Regions from separate parts of the Trichococcus sp. ES5 genome, predicted to be linked through region 1. Evidence: riboswitches for the same ligand, from Rfam matches in the RefSeq annotation. Region 1 holds a riboswitch; the other holds the start of a gene.
What was found. Region 1 has a riboswitch for FMN ahead of ribD (bifunctional diaminohydroxyphosphoribosylaminopyrimidine deaminase/5-amino-6-(5-phosphoribosylamino)uracil reductase RibD). Riboswitches for the same ligand answer to the same signal wherever they lie in the genome.
Positions count from the first base shown of each region.

Region 2: it holds a riboswitch for FMN, as region 1 does, so the genes downstream of both, TES5_RS05180 (ECF transporter S component) here and ribD (bifunctional diaminohydroxyphosphoribosylaminopyrimidine deaminase/5-amino-6-(5-phosphoribosylamino)uracil reductase RibD) in region 1, are expected to answer to the same signal.

Region 1 is NZ_FJND01000009.1:77,635-87,478, forward strand. It holds gene argF (ornithine carbamoyltransferase) at 1-866, opposite strand, end outside; FMN riboswitch at 1,118-1,233, shown strand; gene ribD (bifunctional diaminohydroxyphosphoribosylaminopyrimidine deaminase/5-amino-6-(5-phosphoribosylamino)uracil reductase RibD) at 1,432-2,535, shown strand; gene TES5_RS08665 (riboflavin synthase) at 2,559-3,212, shown strand; gene TES5_RS08670 (bifunctional 3,4-dihydroxy-2-butanone-4-phosphate synthase/GTP cyclohydrolase II) at 3,233-4,429, shown strand; gene ribE (6,7-dimethyl-8-ribityllumazine synthase) at 4,458-4,919, shown strand; gene TES5_RS08680 (HAD family hydrolase) at 4,938-5,591, shown strand; gene TES5_RS08685 (type 1 glutamine amidotransferase) at 5,892-6,572, opposite strand; gene TES5_RS08690 (hypothetical protein) at 6,730-7,038, shown strand; gene TES5_RS08695 (hypothetical protein) at 7,045-7,224, opposite strand; gene TES5_RS08700 (nuclear transport factor 2 family protein) at 7,401-7,802, shown strand; partial or broken gene TES5_RS08705 (family 1 glycosylhydrolase) at 7,935-8,126, opposite strand; gene TES5_RS08710 (sigma-54-dependent transcriptional regulator) at 8,120-9,844, opposite strand, start outside.
Region 2 is NZ_FJND01000004.1:85,257-95,100, reverse strand. It holds gene TES5_RS05190 (YpbB family protein) at 1-958, opposite strand, end outside; gene TES5_RS05185 (ferredoxin) at 996-1,232, shown strand; gene TES5_RS05180 (ECF transporter S component) at 1,346-1,918, opposite strand; FMN riboswitch at 2,042-2,169, opposite strand; gene TES5_RS05175 (sensor histidine kinase) at 2,278-4,038, opposite strand; gene TES5_RS05170 (response regulator transcription factor) at 4,074-4,796, opposite strand; gene TES5_RS05165 (pseudouridine synthase) at 4,828-5,565, opposite strand; gene scpB (SMC-Scp complex subunit ScpB) at 5,600-6,220, opposite strand; gene TES5_RS05155 (segregation/condensation protein A) at 6,213-6,986, opposite strand; gene TES5_RS05150 (GNAT family N-acetyltransferase) at 6,983-7,375, opposite strand; gene TES5_RS05145 (purine-nucleoside phosphorylase) at 7,411-8,229, opposite strand; gene deoB (phosphopentomutase) at 8,244-9,413, opposite strand; gene xerD (site-specific tyrosine recombinase XerD) at 9,459-9,844, opposite strand, start outside.

The DNA of each region.
Region 1 (9,844 bases):
GCGATTTCCTGGCCATATTGCGTTTTTGTATCATGGAAAGCCGGCAAACAGTGCAGCATGATCACATCGTCATTTCCGGTCTTCTCAATCATCTCCATATTGATCTGATAAGGCGCCAACAATTCGATACGTTCTGAAAATTTATCTTCTTCACCCATCGATACCCATACATCGGTGTAAAGGACATCAGCCGCTTTTACGCCTTTGGCAACATCAGCCGTGATTTCGATTTTGCTGCCGCTCTTTTCAGCGAATTTCTGGGCCATCTCAACCAATTCCTCGTTCGGGAACAGCGATTCCGGCGCGCAGATCGTGACATGCACGCCGAGGATAGCACCGGTAACCAACAGGCTGTTGGCGACGTTGTTGCGTCCATCCCCGACATAGGCCAATTTAAGCCCTGCTAATTTTCCGAAATGCTCTTTGACCGTCAGGAAATCAGCGATCATTTGGGTCGGATGCCACTCATCCGTCAAGCCATTCCATACCGGTACACCGGCATATTTCGCCAAATCTTCGACGGTTTTTTGGCTGAATCCGCGGAATTCGATGCCGTCGAACATACTGCCGAGTACTTTAGCGGTGTCTTCAACGGATTCCTTTTTGCCCAATTGGATATCATTTTTCCCAAGGTATTCAGGATGCGCCCCAAGATCGATGGCAGCCACTGTAAAAGCAGCTCTAGTACGAGTGGAGGCTTTTTCGAACAAAAGGGCAATGTTTTTGCCTTCCAGATAACGGTGCGGAATATTTCGTTTCTTCAGATCCTTCAAATGCGCCGAAAAATCAATCAGATACTCCAATTCTTCCCGAGTGAAATCTTTTTCCGCCAATAAGCTTCTTCCTTGAAATACTTGTTCCAAAATTCCGCCATCCCCTTTTAATGTTATTCTCACTGTCGCTCTTGCGAACGATCATTTCCGAGTCATGTTGCAACTATTATTGGACTCATTTTATACCCAATTCTAATGGATTACAAACTTTATTTTAATCTAACGGTTATAATCCGACCAAATACGGGCAGCGGGAGACACTCTTCCACTACAGAACATTTGTTTGCAAAAATTTTTATTTGACAATGATACGGATTGAGATTATCCTAGAGGCAACTTAATTGAATAGTCTTCAGGGACGGGTGAAAATCCCTACCGGTGGTAAAGCCCACGAGCCGTTAAGGCAGATTCGGTTAAATTCCGAAGCCGACAGTCAGAGTCTGGATGAGAGAAGACAGAAACCATTTTCGAGTGGGCATACGTTTATTTGCCATGCAAATAACACTTGTTCGCCATTCGTTCATGAATCGGAATGTCAATCCCTGGGTGTAGTGTATACCCAGGGATTTTTTGGCCTTATTTAGCTGGCCTTCCTTTGTCGAGCCCTGAAGCAGAAATGTTCAGGGCTTTTTATTTTGGAAATGGGAGGCACACAAAGATGCAAGATAAGGATACATACTTTATGCAAATGGCGCTGGGACTTGCCGAGAAAGGCCGCGGTGCCGTTGCCCCGAATCCGATGGTCGGCGCCATCATCGTCAAGGACGGACGCATCATCGGGTCCGGCTACCACGAAAAAATCGGGGAAGGCCATGCTGAAGTGAACGCGTTCCGCTCGGCAACAGAAGATGTGGCCGGTGCAACCATCTATGTGACTCTGGAACCTTGCTCCCATTTCGGCAAAACACCGCCCTGCTCCGACAAAATCATCGAAAAGAAAATCGGTCGAGTTGTCATCGCGGCTTTGGATCCGAATCCGTTGGTTTCCGGACGCGGCGTCAAGAAACTGCAGGCTGCCGGCATCGAAGTAGTAACCGGCGTCCGGGCTGAAGAAAGCAGCCGTTTGAATGAAATATTCATGAAATACATCGTAAAAAAAGAACCGTTCGTCGTCATGAAAGCAGCGATGTCCCTGGACGGAAAGATCGCGACCCGAACCGGCGAATCGCAATGGATCACCGGACCTGCCGCCAGGGAACGCGTGCAGCAACTGCGCAGCGCCCTCACCGGCATCATGGTCGGTGTCCAGACCGTCATCATGGACGATCCGCAACTGACTTCCCGCATTCCGGGAGGAAAAAATCCGCTGCGGATCATCGTCGACAGCACCTTGCGCATCCCTTTGGAAGCAAAAGTGCTCCAAGATCAGGATGTGGCCAAGACTCTTATCGCAACGACAGAATGGGCGGACCGCAATAAAGCCGCACTGCTCGAAGCAGCCAGCATCGAGCTTTTGACTGTACCGACCAAGGATGGCCGGACCGATCTGAAGGCGCTGATGAAAGTTCTCGGAGAGCGCGGCATCGACAGCATCCTCTTGGAAGGCGGCGCCACTTTGAACTTTGCCGCATTGCAAGCAGGCATCGTCGACAAGGTGCAAGTCTACATCGCCCCGAAACTGATCGGCGGGGAAACGGCAAAAACACCTGTCGGCGGAGAAGGTATCGAGAAGCTGAGCCAAGCTTTCAGCGTCATCGAGTTGAAGGCCAGCACCGTTGGGGAAGATATCCTTTTAGAAGGCTACCTTTCCAAGAACGAATAATAGAGGAAAGTGGGAGGACATTCATGTTTACTGGAATCATCGAAGAAGTCGGCACCTTAAAAGGCATCCGTCATGGCCAAAAATCTTCCGTCGTCACTATCGGCGGAAAAAAAGTGCTGATCGGAACAAAAATCGGCGACAGCATCTCCACCAACGGCGTCTGCCTGACGGTAACGAAGCTGCATAAGGATGCCTTCGATGCCGACGTCATGCCGGAAACGCTGCAACGCTCAAACCTTGGCGGCCTGCAGATGGGCGGCCGCGTCAATCTGGAACGGGCATTGCAGCTCGACACCCGCCTGGGCGGGCACATCGTCAGCGGGCACATCGACGGGACCGGCTCGATCAAGGAATACCGCAAGGACGATAACGCCGTCTGGATCACCATCTCAGCCGGCCCCGAACTGCTCCGCTACATCATCGAAAAAGGCTCGATCGCCATCGACGGCGTCAGCCTGACTGTGGCGACGGTCGACAGCGGCTCGTTCCAGGTATCCATCATTCCCCATACCGGAGCGGAGACGATCCTGCTCGAGAAGAAGTTGGGCGACACGGTCAATCTGGAGTGCGACATCATCGGAAAATACGTGGAAAAACTGCTGGGCCTGAGCCCTAAAACACAAACAAAACAAAGCAACCTATCTGAAGCTTTCTTGCAAGAGAACGGCTTCTTCTGAAAAAAAGGAGGAAAACATACATGTTCAACACATCCCAAGAACTTATCGCGGACATCAGAGCCGGCAAAATCATTGTGCTGGTGGATGATGAAGACCGCGAAAATGAAGGCGACCTGATCTGCGCAGCCGAATTCGCGACTCCGGAAAACATCAATTTCATGGCCATCTACGCGAAAGGCTTAATCTGTATGCCGATGGAGCGGACACTCACCGAGAAACTGGTACTGACTCCGATGGTGGACCGCAACACCGATAATCATGGGACAGCCTTCACCGTCGCCATCGACCATGTCGAGACGACCACCGGCATCTCGGCTTTCGAACGCTCTCTGACCGTCATGAAGGCCGTGGAGGATGACGCCAAGCCCGAAGATTTCCGCCGCCCTGGCCATATCTTCCCGCTGAAGGCAGTCGACAACGGTGTGCTCGCGCGTAACGGCCATACCGAAGCCACCGTCGATTTGGCCCGTTTAGCCGGATTGAAGCCGGCAGGACTCTGCTGCGAAATCATGGCCGATGACGGCACGATGATGCGCACAGCCGAACTGATCACTTTCGCCAAAGAGCATGACCTGAAGATCGGCACGATCGCCGACCTGATCGCCTACCGCAAGGAGAACGAACAGCTCTACATGCGCGAAGGCCAGGCCAAACTCCCTACCAAATACGGCGAGTTCGACATCTACACCTACGTGAGCAAGATCGATGCGGACGAGCACCACGTCGCCTTGGTCATGGGCGATGTCACGACGGAAGAACCCGTGCTGGTGCGCGTCCATTCGGAATGCTTGACTGGCGATGTCTTCGGATCGAAACGCTGCGACTGCGGCCAGCAATTGGACGCGGCCATGAAGCAGATCGCCGAGGCAGGCCTAGGGGTCTTGGTCTACTTGCGCCAGGAAGGGCGCGGCATCGGCCTCGTCAATAAAATCCATGCTTATGCATTGCAGGACCAAGGCTACGACACGGTTGAAGCCAACCTGATGCTGGGATTCCCAAGCGATCTGCGCGAATACTACATGGCTGACGAGATGCTGCAGGACTTGGGCGTCAAGGAAATCCGGCTTTTGACGAACAATCCGCTTAAGATAGAAGGATTGAAAAAGCACGGTGTGAAGATCACCGAAAGGCTTCCGATCCAGTTGGAAATATTCGGCGAAACGCAGCGCTATATGGAAACAAAGAAACAAAAGATGGGGCACTTTCTAGACTTATAAAAAAACAATCAAACAGGAGGAAAACAAAATGAACATCATCGAAGGACAATTAATTGCACAGGATTTAAAAATCGCGATCGTGGTGGCACGTTTCAACGAATTCATCGGCTCGAAATTGGTGGGCGGCGCTTTGGATGGCTTAAAACGCCATGGCGTGGCTGAAGAAGCCATCGACTTGGCATGGGTGCCCGGCGCATACGAAATTCCATTGGTAGCGCAAAAATTGGCGGCTTCCGGAAAATATGATGCCGTCATCACTTTAGGCGCCGTCATCAAGGGTGCAACGGCACATTTCGATTACGTCTGTTCCGAAGTGTCCAAAGGCGTAGCGACAGCTTCCATGAATACCGGCGTTCCGGTCATCTTCGGTGTCCTGACAACCGACACGATTGAACAAGCCATCGAGCGCGCCGGTACGAAAGCGGGCAATAAAGGCTATGATTGTGCTGTATCTGCCATCGAAATGGCCAACCTGCTCAAAAATTTATAAAAAATTATGGGAAAACGAATGTTCAAAGGTGTTCACACCATCATCCTTGACTACGACGGCACTATCCATGACAGTACCCGGAATTACATCTTTGCTTTCAAACAAGCCTATGCTTTTCTTGTTGAAGCCGGCCACGCTGCTCCCGGGGATTGGGCGGATGCAGAAATTACGAAGTGGCTGGGCTACAGCAGCAAAGCGATGTGGGAAAATTTCATGCCCGACTTGGACGAAGACATCCGATCGAAGGCCTCAAAAATGATCGGGCAGATTCTGCTGGAAAAAGCTCAAAATGGGCAGGCTATTCTTTACGAAGGCGCTCTGGAAACCTTGCAGGCATTGAAGGAAAAAGGCTATCGTCTAGTATTTTTGAGCAACTGTAGCCGGGCCTATATGGAAGCGCACCGAGAAAGCTTCGGGCTGGACCGCTACTTCGACGGCATGTACTGCACGGAAGACTTCAGCTTCATCCCCAAATATGAAATCTTCGAATCGATCCAATCGGTTTTTCCTGGCGGCTACCTGATTGTGGGCGACCGTTTCCAGGACATCGAGGTCGCCGAACATCATCCCGTCCGCACAGTGGGTTGCCGTTACGGCTTCGGCTTCCCCGGGGAACTGGACTCGGCGGATGCACTGATAGACGATATCCGCGAATTGAATGACTTGCTTTAACAATCAAAAGAGGCTGGGATTTTGTCCCAGCCTCTTTTTGTGCTTTGCGGATATGAGATGCCTAAACATGGAAGAGCCTACATAAACAGGCTTCCTCGGCTGTTTGTAAAACTATGATTGCATATCAGCCGACACAAAGAAGATTCCTTGACTGTTCGCAAAGTAGCGACTGCACATCAGCCGACACAACGGGACTCCTCGGCTATTCGCAAGGAAGCGCATGACGGACAACCGACGAAGCACACTTCCACCGGAAATTCCGATTCCCCCATCTTATCGATCTCGCCGGATTTATGCTGTTCAATCCGGTACCGTAGCTTTTAACCGATCCAGCAAGCGATAAAGCAGCTTCCGGTTGCTCGCGGGTATCGGATAATTCCGAATTTCTGCTGACGTCTGCGTATAGGCGGTGCCGTCCAAGAAGGCCGCATCGTTCTGGAGAATGCTTTCGATGCTTTCCTTTGTGGATTCGAAATGGAACTGCAGACCGATCACATTTTCTTTATAGATAAAACCCTGATTCGGACAGACTTCGCTTGTGAACAGGCGCTCCGCTCCTTCCGGCAAGCCGAATTGCTCCCCGTGCCAATGGAACACGACCAGTTCCTCAGGCAGTTCGCCTAGCGTTTCCGATTTTATCGTCCGGATCGGCAGCCAACCTGCTTCCCGGTATTCCCCCTGAAAAATGTCAGCCCCCAAAGTTTTGGCGATCTGCTGTCCGCCCAGACAAACTCCGAAGACCGGCTTTCCCTGGCTGATGAGTACACGGATAAGCTGCCTTTCCTCTTCCAGCCAAGGTAGTTCATCCAGGACGCTCATGGGACCGCCCAATATCACAAGGAAATCCGTTCTCTCCGCTTTCGGCAAAGCTTCCCCCAGAAATAGGCGGTATACCTTATATTCGTTTCCGGTCTGCCGGCACCAATTCTCGATCTCCACCGGCCCTTCAAAATCCACGTGCTGTAAAATTGCGATTTCCATGCTGATCCCTCCTTAAAATTGATTATTCCATCATAATATATGAGCCCGCAACCGTCACCCATCGCCGGGTTATTGAGTGCAGATGCAGGTGGAGAATGTTATGATAGGCCTATAGAAAACACTTGATCCAAAGCCATTTCCGAAGGGAGCAAGCACCATGAGAAACCTGGACAAAGAAATTGCGATCATCCAAAAATTCAAAGCCGAGCACCCGGACAAAGCCTACAAACTCTACATCGAGACAAGCGATGACTTCGACTTCCATGACGAAACCGAAAGCGAAGACTACATCGCCGTCCTCATCGCCGAATTGGAAACCGAAACGCCCGTAGAAAATCCGTTTTTGGAAGGCACATCCGCCTACACTTGGGATGCCGAATACGTCATCTACATCGACAAACCCACTACCGCTGACCGGGAATTGATCACGAAGCTTTATTATGATGAACTGCTCCAATATGTCTGAAGGAAATCATCCTTCAGGCATTTTTTCGTCCGTTTCGTCTTTAGCAGTTCTCTCCGAAACACGCTCTAGGGGCTTATTCCCTAATTCTTTTCCCTCATCGGTCCCACTCCCGCTTGGCTCCGGCTTTTTGGATGAACGCAGCAGCTTCTCCACGAGCAGTTTGACCAAGCGATCCAGTTCAGCCATCACAATCCCTCCCCTGCTTTTTTCATTATCATACAATATCCGCCCGAATATTTCGGGATATTTTTGTACTTTTTGGTCCCCATCTCAAAGTTTACGTTCAGTTTATCCCCTCCTGATATAGTCATATCAAGGTTTACAGAACGCAAAAAGTAGACCAAATCGAAGGAGGAAAAATAATGAGTCAGAATTTTGAGAATGCGATCAGAGAGCGGTTTGAACAAGGATTCAAGAATTGGAACAATGGGTACGATGCTTGGTTGGACTGGTGCGAGACTTTGTATGAACCGGATGCGCACTACAATGTCTACAGCGACCGCCTGACTTTGCAGCAGTACAAGGACATGATGGGGCAACTTTTCCAGGCCTATGACATCGAACTCGGCGAATTCCATAATATGATCGTGGAAGGTGAATGGGGTGCCATCCGCTATAACGTCTATATCATCGACAAACGCACCGGTGAACGGATTGAACAGAAAACGATGGAATTCGTCAAATTCAAAGAAAATCCTGAACCGATCGGGGCACGCGTCGTAGAAGGCTGGGCATTGTCCGACAAACCGTTGTCCGCCCACTAATAATAAAACATTTACCGCCTCAAGATAAAACAAAAGCAGCCTCCAGAAATCCCCATCATACGGACTCCGGAGACTGTTCATTTTATCTTAGAATCGGCAAACCGCTCAGTTGTTCAAGGACTACGTGTATATTCAGTCCAGATCAGCCCCGTTTGAAGCGATGATCTTTTTGTACCAGTGGAACGAATCTTTTTTGCTGCGTTTCAGTCTGTCTATTCCTTCATCATCCTGATCAACATATATGAAGCCGTAAAGCTTGGACATTTCGCTCGTGCTCGTGCTGATCAGATCGATGCAGCCCGATGGCATGTAACTCATCAGATTTGCAACTGCTCCACTTCCTTCCTGTACTGATAGATGGCCATATAGTCATTTACCTTCAGTGTTTCGACGTAGACTTCACGCAGACCGCAACCGATCATCGCTTTTCTGCTGGCTTCGAGGACATGCATGGTGCTCACGAGCGGAATGGACTTAGCTTTCAGAGGGAACAGTTTCTCCAATTCCCCCGCAAAAGTCGTCAGGCTGCCCATGTCCACCAGCAGCAGGATGTCATCGGTGATCTGATGGTTTTTGATGTAACGGACCAGCCTTTCGAACACTTGCTGGGGCTCCTCATCCAAACGCGCATTGATTCCGATGGCCCCTTCGTGGTTCAACAGCTGGTTCGCCGTGTCGCAAAGTGCCGAGGCAATCCCCGATCCGTGCGCAATCACAATGACCTGCACTTTCGCCAATCTTTCGATCGCATCCATCTCATCGTGCATCAGGAACATGATGAAATAACTCGCTTCCTCTTCCGGAATAACCACACCAAGATCCGCTTCCAGAATAGTCATGCACTCCTTCGCGACGCCGTACATCTCCGGATACTTGTCGATGATCGCTTCATGCATGTCATTCTTCAGCACATGGTCTTGTTGGCTTCGCTTCACAAGGTTGTAGATATGAATAGCCATCATCTGGAAAACCTTGTCGCTCACTACCTTACCCGTCTTAATGGTGACATGGCGGAGGATTTTCTCCAGTTCCTTGATGATGTTATCCGGCACAAGTGCGATTAGGTTTTCTTTGTTGCAAAAAAGTTGTTCCTTTTCTCCGGTCAATTTGAAATAAGTCTTCAGATCATGCTCCATCGCTTTTTGGATCTCTTCCGCGCTGGCTTTGTTCTGCTCCAATTCCCGATAGCGTGTGTTCATTTCCCGGTAGATGGTGCTTTCACTCGGAACGCTGACTTCCGTAACGGTAGCGGTGGATGGCAAATATTGGATCGCCTGTCGGTTCGTAACTTCGTATTTCGACCACATCTGGCGGTGAGCCGCATTGCTGAGCAGCCCCGCCCGGATATAATCCGGCAAATCTTTACTGCTGACTCTCAGATAATCCTCTTTGACTGCCAAAAACCGGGCATAGCTTTTCGCGAAAGCGATCCGGATATCTGCTTTGAATTGCCCAATATTCAATTCACACTTGTAGTGCAGAAAAGCTTTCAGCGCATTCTTGCTGAAATACATCGGCACCCCCAACTGATCTACTTCCTGTTGGACGAATGTATCGAACAACTGATGTCTTTCTTCGATTGACCTTTCCCTCAAACTGGGCAGATCGATGATGATCGGCAGTCTGCGGATGAATGTCTTCAAAAGTGTGTCCTTTTTTTCAGTCGTCGCGCCGATGATCAGGACATTGGCATGATGATCTTTTTCGGATTCGCCGAGCCGCCGGAAAACACCGCGGTCGATATAGGTGAACAGCATCTCCTGTCCTTCGATTGGTAACCGGTGGATTTCATCCAGAAACAAAATCCCGCCGTTCGCCTTCTCCAGAAGTCCCGTCTTGTTGGTCTCCGTCCCGGTGTAGGCGCCTTTGACGTGGCAAAACAGTTGGCTCATCAACAGCTGCGGGTTATGGGCATAATCAGCGCAATTGAACTGGATGAACGGCGAGGCCTCCGCCAGTTTTCCGGACTGGATGCCGTATTTGTGCAGCAAATCGGCGAACAAAGATTTCCCTACGCCAGTCTCGCCCAGCAAGAGCATATG
Region 2 (9,844 bases), on a different contig from region 1:
CCACGAGTTGCTGCAGATACTGCATTTTCTCCTTATCCAAAAATCTTTGTGTAGGGAATTCTGGATAGATCAGGGCGATTTCGGCAAAGTGATCTTGGATCGTGCTCTGTTTCAAGCCCCGCATCGAAATGATTTCCGCCATCCCATGCCCGTGCATGAAATATCCCATAGTCGTTTCGGCGCTGGCGGAAGCCAAGCCGTTTTCCTTTATCGTCATCAGCATGACCGAAGCAAGGACAGGAAAATTTTCCGGTTCTTTTTCCAAAGTGTCGTACAATCTCAGCCAATTTTGGTGCAGCAGTATTTTAACTTCGGCTTCCTCGAACGACAACAGTCCAGCCATTTGACCGGTCGTTTTCCTCAAGTGGTCTGCACCTTCAAATTGCAGCACAAAGAGCCCGGCATCCCTTTCGGGCAGCCGCGACAAATAGCTACGCCATTCTTCTCCATAAGCGCGTGCAAATGCGGATTTATCTCCTGCATGCTGCGTCAACAAACGCTTCATCCAAAGCTGCTCCTTCGCTTCCCTCTCAATGGGATAATAGTGTTTATTTTTGTGCAGCATTTCGGAAAGGACTTGGATCAGAAACAGCATCCGTCGGCGTAAAACGCCTTGTACGAGGGCAAATTCCAGTTGGCTTCCCAAAGAAAAATGTGCGTGCCGGCTGAAAAAATCAGCTTTCTTCGCACCGCCTGCTTCGCTGAGCAGAAAGCCCTCGCCCTCGTTGCCGCTGATCAGTCCATCCGAAACCAAACGCTCGAGACCCTTTTTCAAGGCTGTCGGTTTCATGCCCGGCATGACAGTGAAATAGGCTTCCAGATCATATTGGCGGCACTGGAGCATGGTGGACACGGTCCGTTTGCCTATCAGGGTATAGAAAAGAGTCGCTTCCTTGATGGAGCGCTCGGTTGAAATGCAATCCAAAAAAAGATACTCTATGTATGTCAAATCTTTCATATTCTCACCACCAAATTTTTGTAAAGAAGGTTACTGTATGTATTATACCAAAGTAAATCAGGATAACTGCATCGCTTGTGGACTTTGCCAAATAATTTCACCGGATCTCTTCGACTACACTTCCGAAGGGATAGCTTTCACGAAAATGGATTCAAATGCGGGGAATGCTCCGATACCTGCTGAACGCTTCGAAGCGTTTCTGGATGCCTATCGCAAATGCCCAACCGGTGCCATCTTGCGTTCAGAATCACCTTTCCCTCCAACAGAGCAGTGATTCTGAACTCTCTTTGTTGCAGGGACAATCCAAAAGAGGCTGCACCCGGAATCATCACTGATTCGGATGCAGCCTCTTTTTCTTGGAAAAGCAAAATCATAAACCGCAGATTCTTACTGGGCAAACGGAACTTTATTATGCGCCAACCAAGGTTTCAACTTCGGCATCACCAAAAGGATGACCGCACTTACGACAAGTCCTTTGATGATATTGAACGGCAAAATACCAGCCAATACTAATTCTTTGACGGATCCCATCTCAAAGTTCAAAAGATACATATATAAAGGAGTGATGATGAACCAATTGGCTATTGATAAGACAACCGTCAACACCAAGGTGCCTGTCAACAGCGCCATAATAACGGCTGTTTTTGTTTTAGCTTTATTCAATAGGTAGTAGACAGGCAAAGTGTAAGAGAGCGTCGCCAACAGACTTGCGAAGTCTCCGATTGGATAGCCCATGTCCCCGCCTGTTTGAAGGTAGTGCAAAATAGATCGGATGACAGCGGAGATGATTCCGCCGGCTGGACCGTAAAGGAAAAATGAAAGCAGAATCGGTAAGTCGCTGAAGTCGATCTTCAGATACGAAAATGCTGGAATTACCGGAAAAGCGATGAACATCAGCACAAATGCCAATGCCCCAAATAGTGAAATACCGACCAATCTTTTTGTTTTGTTTTGTTGCATGTTAATGAATCCTCCCTGTTGACTGTCTCAGAGATGGGTTTCTCCAAATAGAAAAGACCCTATTCTTATCATCCTCAAATGGACACATAAAAATAGAGCCTTTGAAATTGCAATTCAAAGAAACCCCATCTTCTCCCATCCAGACTGTACTGTCGGTACTGGAATTACACCAGATCAGCCCGCAATGTAACACTGCGAGGTCGTGGACTTTTACCACCGGTCGGGAATTTCACCCTGCCCTGAAGACGAATCATATTTATATTTGTTATACATAAACTATAAGCGATGCAAGAGCGCTTGTCAAGCACGTTATTACGGTTTCGAGATGTTTTTTTGAGAGTATTATCCGTTCACTCTTCTCAAACATTGTGGAATGGAAGCCGCACCAAGAAAGTCGTTCCTACACCGGGCTCACTGTGTACCTCAATTTCCCCATCATGCACTTCCACGATTGTTTTCACGATTGAAAGACCGATGCCAGTCCCTTTTTGCTTCGAATATGTCCGAGATTTATCATTTTTGTAAAATCGCTCGAAAATGAACGGCAAACTTTCCACTTGGATACCGATCCCGTTATCGCTGATTTCAAAGACAACCTTATCCAACATGTCCTCCAAACGGACAGTGATATGGATGAATTTTTGCCTACGCGTGCCGATTTCGGCCGAATAACGTACCGCATTGTCGATCAGATTGTAAAATACTTGATTCATTTTCTCTTCGTCGAAAGCATAAGTTTTGATGCCATCTGCAAGCTCATAAGTGAATTGGATAGCGGCTTCTTTAAAACTGTTCTCGAACCTACTTGCCAAATGATCGAAGAAATCCGCGAGATCGACATTCTGCCTGTTCAGATCAACATAACCCGCTTGCATACGTGAAAGATCCAGAAGATTGTTCACCATCTTGTTCATTTCGGTCGTTTCATCCAAAATGATTTGAGCCATTTCTATCTTTTCGTCATTGCTTTCAGCGATGTTGTCGATAATGGCTTCGCTGTAGCCTTTGATCATCTGCAAAGGTGTCCGCAAGTCGTGGGATACATTCGTGATGAAATCTCCGCGGATAATATCCAATTGCCTTTCGTTCGTCACATCCTGCAGCACGATCAGCACCCCAGTGATTTTTTTCAGATCCGCTTGGATGACCGGTGTCACCTTGACATTATAATGCCGCTGTGACCAACTGAGATCCGCTTCCGATCCGGATGTTGTTTTGAAAGCGTACTGTACCATTTCTTTGAACTGATGCGGCATCACTTTAGCCGCGGCATCCGGGTCAACTCTACGCCAAAAATCCAAAAAATCTTGCCCTGGTCCGTTAACTAGTTTCAATTGGAAATTCTGGTCAAAGTAGAGGATTCCAGAAGGCAACGAATCAAACAGATGATTCAACAGTTCGCGTTCTTCCCTGTTCATCAGCATCGTAGCCTGAAGGGTCTTTCCCAACTTGTTCATGGCAGTTCCTAAACCAGAAATCTCGTCATAAGATTCGAACGTAATCCGCTTAGAAAAATCATTCCGTGAGTATTTGAAGGCGATATCCGTCATAATCCCCAACGGCTCAGCAACATTCCGGATCAGGTGCTGATAATAGATGATTGTCCCCATCAAATATACAGTCAACAGCAGCAGCGTGATACTTTTTGCGTTCAGTTGGTACGTCTGAAATTCATCTAAGTCGTAACCGATGACGAGCATTCCGGACTGTCCCTGCAGCTCAAATTTATGAACAAAAACCATCAGAAGTAAAGGATTGTTTTCCTCGTCTTTGATGGTGATTCTACTGAAATCATCTACGTTACTGTCGATTGCATCCAGAATTTGATCATTCATTAAAATATTCTCCAGAAGCAATTCGGACTGCCCTTGCAGTTCCGGGTTTTGTATGACGAAACGGCTCTGATCTGCTATTTTGATGTAATAGGACAATTCAGGATCAAACGATTGCGCAGCATTGGCTTGCGTGAGATAACCTTCAGGATCGGACATGATCGCGTCCTTAAGTGCGGTGACCTTTTCCTGCAGTAGTTTATTATAGGTATCTTCGATTGAGTTCACACTGATGATTGCGTGGCCGATATACATCAAAGTCATGATGGTTACAGTCAAAAAAGTCAAAAGGACCCATGATTTGAGGAATATACTCGTCCTTCTCATTGTGCATCGTTTGCCGCATGGTCATCATTCGGAGAGAATTTATAACCCATCCCCCAAACGGTGACTATCATTTTCGAAACAGGTTTGGATTGCTTCAACAGTTTCTCGCGCAACCGCTTGACGTGCGTATCCACCGTACGTAGATCGCCGAAAAATTCGTATTTCCAGACTTCTTTCAAAAGAACTTCCCTCGTAAAAATTTTTTCCGGGGACTTTGAAAGATAAACCAGCAACTCAAATTCTTTTGGAGTCAAATTGATGGCCACATCGTCTACCAAAACTTTTCTGGCATCTGGAAAAATCTTCAGCATTGGGTATTCGATTGTGCTCGATTCCGATTCTGAAGGCTTGGTCCGCTTCAAGATGGCTGCGACACGCAGCATGACTTCCCTTGGGCTGAACGGCTTCACAATGTAATCATCTGCTCCGGACAAGAAACCTTCTACGCGATTATTTTCTTCTCCGCGGGCAGTGATCATCATGATCGGTATTTCTTTTTCTTTGCGGACTATTTTGGCTACTTCAATGCCAGTCATCCCAGGAAGCATGATATCCAACAATACCAAATCGTAATGGTTGTTCAAGATCATTTCAACCGCAGTTGTGCCATCCTCTGCTTCGGCTGTTTCGTAGCCATCCTTTTCCAGATAGAGTTTCAGCAGTCTTCGGATGCGCTCTTCGTCATCCACAATCAATATTTTCCCGCTGGAATTTGTCATCGTGATCATCCTCCCCCGTTGTATAAGAAAACTACCTTTTTGATGCCTTTTCGTTCGCAAGAGCCATATTCTTAAGCTTCTCTATTTCGAACGCCTTCAGCTCTCTGTGTTGCCCAGGTTTAAGATCACCGAGGGTAAGGAATCCAAATGACTCCCTTTTCAGCTTTTCGACAGGGCAACCGATTTTTTCAAACATTTTTTTCACTTGATGATTCCAACCCTCATGAATAGTCAATTCAACGATTGCTGTATTTTTTTGGGAATTAGCCGAAATCAACTTAGCTCTCGCTTTAGATGTTTTTTTCCCGTCGATCAGTACCCCGTTCTCCAATTTGTTCAGATCAGAGCGAGTAGGGATAGAACCGACTTTAGCGACGTAAGTTTTGTCGATGTGGTATTTCGGATGAGTCAACAGGTTCGCAAACTCACCGTCATTGGTCAAAAGAAGCAGTCCAGTTGTATCATAGTCCAATCTTCCGATGGGATAAATCCGCTCCTTAACATCGAAGAAATCGGTAACAACTGTCCGATCTTTATCATCTTTCACGGATGAGAGAGTATTCTTGGGTTTGTAGAACAAGTAGTAAACAGGCTGCTCTCGATAGATCGGCATGCCGTTCACTTCGACCCTGTCGTTTTTTGAAACTTTGACCCCTAATTCTGTCACTTTGTTCCCGTTTACGCTGACTGCACCAGAAGTGATCAGTTCTTCGGCTTTTCGTCTTGATGCTATTCCTGCATGAGCAATAACTTTTTGTAATCTTTCCATTTATTCACCTATTATTCTTATTTGTTTTTGTCGGTCATTCTTGTTCCGGTATGACGGAATCTGCTTTGAAAAAAGCAAGTTGGCTATCTTGATTTTCATCAATAGGAAAATCAAAAAGATCGAAAGATTCATTATCCTGCATTTGGAATAATTCATCCACATTCGGCAGATCATCAATTGTGGTCAGTCCGAAATAATTCATGAAATAGTCCGTCGTTCCGTAAATGATCGGTCTTCCCGGTGTTTCGGAACGTCCGATTTCCTTTATCAACCCTCTCAGCAACAACCTTTGGACCAGTCCTGCTGACTGCACGCCGCGGATCTGATCGATTTCCATCCGCGTCAAGGGTTGCTTGTAAGCGATGATTGCCAGCGTCTCCAGGGCAGCTTGCGATAAGTGGGTCGCGAATGGCGAAACAGCGTACATTTTGATGAGTTCTGCATACTCTCTTTTTGTGGCGAGTTGGTATCTTTTGCGGGTTTCGATGAGCGTCAAACCGGAATGGATGTTGTCGTTATGACTCGCCCGCATTTCGGTCAACAGATTTTGCGCTTCCAATGGGGTGGTCTCCAATAAAGAGGTGATCTCATCCATACTCAAGCCATCATCCCCTGCCACAAACAGCAGACTCTCCAGTGCCCCTTTTTTATTCATTTGCTAAAACTCCCATATTACGTAATATATAAATGTCTCCATAGGTGCTTTCCTGCGAAAAATTGATTTTTCTTTCTTTGACCAATTCCAGCATCGCCAAAAATGTATTCACGATCTGCGATTTGGTCTGCACTTCAAAGAAATCCGTAAAGGGCAGCCTCTGGTCAGAATCATGCGGCAGGTTCTCCAACTTCTCCATGATCCAAGTCATCGTCTGATCCACCGTATATTGTTCCTGTTCCATTCTGGCCTGTAGCGGCTTCTTTTTTTGCAATTTCTGATACATTTTCTGAAGCGCAGCGATAAGGTCTGCAGCAGAAACTTCTCCAGGGGCAAGCGGAATCGCTTGTTGAAGCTCCTCCAGATCCGTTGCGGGCTTCGTGAAATATAAGCCGCGCTCCTCTTCCATCGTTTTAAGCGCTTTGGCGGCTTCCTGAAATTGCTTGTATTCCACCAATTGTTGGATCAGGCTTTCCCTCGGATCTTCACCTTCTTCATAAAATTCCTCTTCGAAAGTCACTTCTTTTTTCGGAAGCAACATACGGCTTTTAATTTCCAACAATGTCGCAGCCATCAACAAATAATCGCCGGCGATATCTAATTTCATCTCCTGCATCGTGTCTAAGTAACGCAAATATTGAAAAGTCACTTCCGTAATCGGAATATCAAAAATATCAACTTTGAGCTCTTTGATTAAGTGCAGCAGGAGATCCAATGGTCCCTCAAAATCCGGCAATATGAGGGTGAGTTCATTTTGTTCGCTCACAATGATCCACTCGATTCCTCATCACTTCGGTTCAGTTGTTTCTGGTTCCACTTGGCGATGAACTGCGCGGTTTCCAGCGTGCCATTGATTGTGCTTGTAGGGTAGTGTTGTTGCAGTCCATCCAACAGCCGATGAACAATCCCTTCATTACGAAAAGAAGGGGAGACAGCAATATGACGGACGAGCACCATTGCCTCGCTTATTTCCACACCTATCAGAGCAACAATATTATCAGTCACTTCATCTTTCCACAAGAAGAGCTTCCTATCAACATTTTCGATGTAGCTTTCCATTTCTGGCTTCAGCCTCGCTACATTTTTTAGATCTGTTACATAAGAAAGCAGTCCCATAGCTATTTTTTCATATGATTGATTATAAGAAATGAACACTTCGATCTCCTTCTCACTTTGTATTTACCCGTTTGTTACAGAGCAGTCAATGTATTCTTCAATAATGTTTTGAATGTTTCTTTGACCCGGGTGGTCGTTTCGACGACTTCTTCATGATTCAGGGTTGCTTGCATGCCTGAAGCTAAATTAGTTATACAGGAAATACCGAAAATGCGCAAACCTGCATGACGAGCCACAATGGCTTCCGGCACGGTGGACATACCGACAGCGTCTGCCCCGAGTACACGGCACATCCGGATTTCTGCTGGCGTTTCATAAGTCGGACCTGTCAGTCCGAGGTAAACACCTTCCTTCAAATCCAATCCCATCTGCGAAGCGACTTGTTTTATTTTCGCTTGATATTCGGCATCATAAGCTTGGCTCATGTCTGTAAAACGCGGTCCTTGCTCGGGGTCATTCGGACCGATTAAGGGGTTTTGGCCCGTCAGGTTGATGTGATCCGTGATCAGCATCAGATCTCCTGGTGTAAAGGCATAACTGATGCCACCTGCGGCATTTGTCAACGCCAACGAGTGCACGCCAAGTTGCTTCATTACCCTGATCGGAAAAGTAACCGCTTCGAGCCCGTATCCCTCATAAAAATGGAAGCGCCCCTGCATCGCGACGACTTTTTTCCCGCTCAGATTTCCATAAACAAGTTGGCCTTTGTGCCCTTCAACTGTCGAAATCGGAAAATAAGGAATTTCTTCATAAGGAATCGCAATTGCATCTGTGATTTCTTCGGCCAACTCACCTAAGCCCGAACCCAAAATTAAACCGAATTCAGGTTCTGATAAACCTCTTTCTTCTAAAAATTTGGCGGCTATTCGTATATTATTTTGATTATTTGTCATATCCATACACCTCACTAGTTCAATTCATCCAAAAAGCTACGGCCATTTTGAGTAGCGGCCACCTGAAAATTATCGGATACGGTCGCTCCGATATCCGCAAATTTGCCTTGATTCATCTTGCCGCGACCTGTCATTTTTTTCGAATAAGCCAACAATGGAACATATTCGCGCGTATGGTCTGTCCCTGGGAATGTTGGATCATTACCATGGTCTGCGGTGATCAACAGCAAATCATCATCCGCTAAAGCAGTCAATATTTCAGGGATGCGCCCATCAAAGTCTTCGATTGCCTTAGCGTAACCATTCACGTCTCTGCGGTGTCCGAAGAGCGCATCAAAGTCGACAAGATTCAGGAAACTCAAACCCCGAAAATCTTTTTCCATGACTTTCAGCAACTGGTCCACGCCGTCCATATTACTTTTCGTACGGACATATTCCGTTATGCCTTGGCCATTGTAGATATCATTGATTTTGCCGATGGCAATGACATCATAACCCGATTCCTTCAAGTAATCCAGCGTTGTTTTCCCGAACGGATCCAAGGCGTAATCGTGTCGATTGCTTGTGCGGGTAAAATGTCCTGGAGTTCCGATATACGGTCTGGCGATGATCCTTCCGATCATGTAGGGATCCTCTAATGTAATCTCTCTGACATATTCGCAGATTGCATACAATTCCTCAAGCGGAATGATGTCTTCGTGGGCGGCAATCTGCAGCACCGGATCCGCTGATGTGTAGACGATCAGATCGCCGGTCTTCATTTGGTGCTCACCAAACTCATCCAGAATTTCGGTCCCGCTGGCCGGTTTGTTTCCGATAATTCTCCGGCCTGTGTGAGATTCGATTTTCTGGATTAATTCTTGTGGAAACCCTTCAGGAAAAACGCGGAATGGAGACTGGATGTTCAGTCCCATGATTTCCCAGTGGCCTGTCATGGTGTCTTTACCGACGGACTCCTCCTCGAGTTTTGTATAGTAGCCAAATGACGCACTGTCAGGCTTTACGCCGCTCAGTTCGCGTATGTTTCCCAATCCCAATGTTTCCAGATTAGGAATTTCCAGCCCAGCGACTGCTGCGATATGTCCAAGCGTATCCGATCCAACATCGCCGAACTTATCGGCATCCGGCGCTTCCCCTATGCCGACTGAATCCAAAACGATCAAATGGATGCGATTAAATTTCATGATTTTATTCCTCCCGGATCCTCAGCTTCCTGGATCAAGTAAACTTCAAGCACGAGGATGATATTTTTTATAAATTTCTGTCATTCTTTCTGTCGTGATGTGCGTATAAATCTGGGTAGTAGAAATATCAGCATGCCCCAAAAGTTCCTGCACAATCCTCAGGTCGGCTCCGTTTTCCAGTATATGTGTTGCAAAGGAATGGCGCAGCATGTGCGGAGATACATTTTTATTGATGCCGGCATCTCTCACGGTTTGCTTTAGATTTTTCCAGATTCCTTGTCGTGTGAATCCGTTGCCGTGGAAATTCAGGAACAAATAAGCCGTCTCTTTCCTTCCGTGAGCCAAAGCTGGTCGACTGTCCGACAAATATTCCGAAATCCAGAAGGCGGCTTCCTCCCCCAACGGAACAATTCTTTCTTTATCGCCCTTCC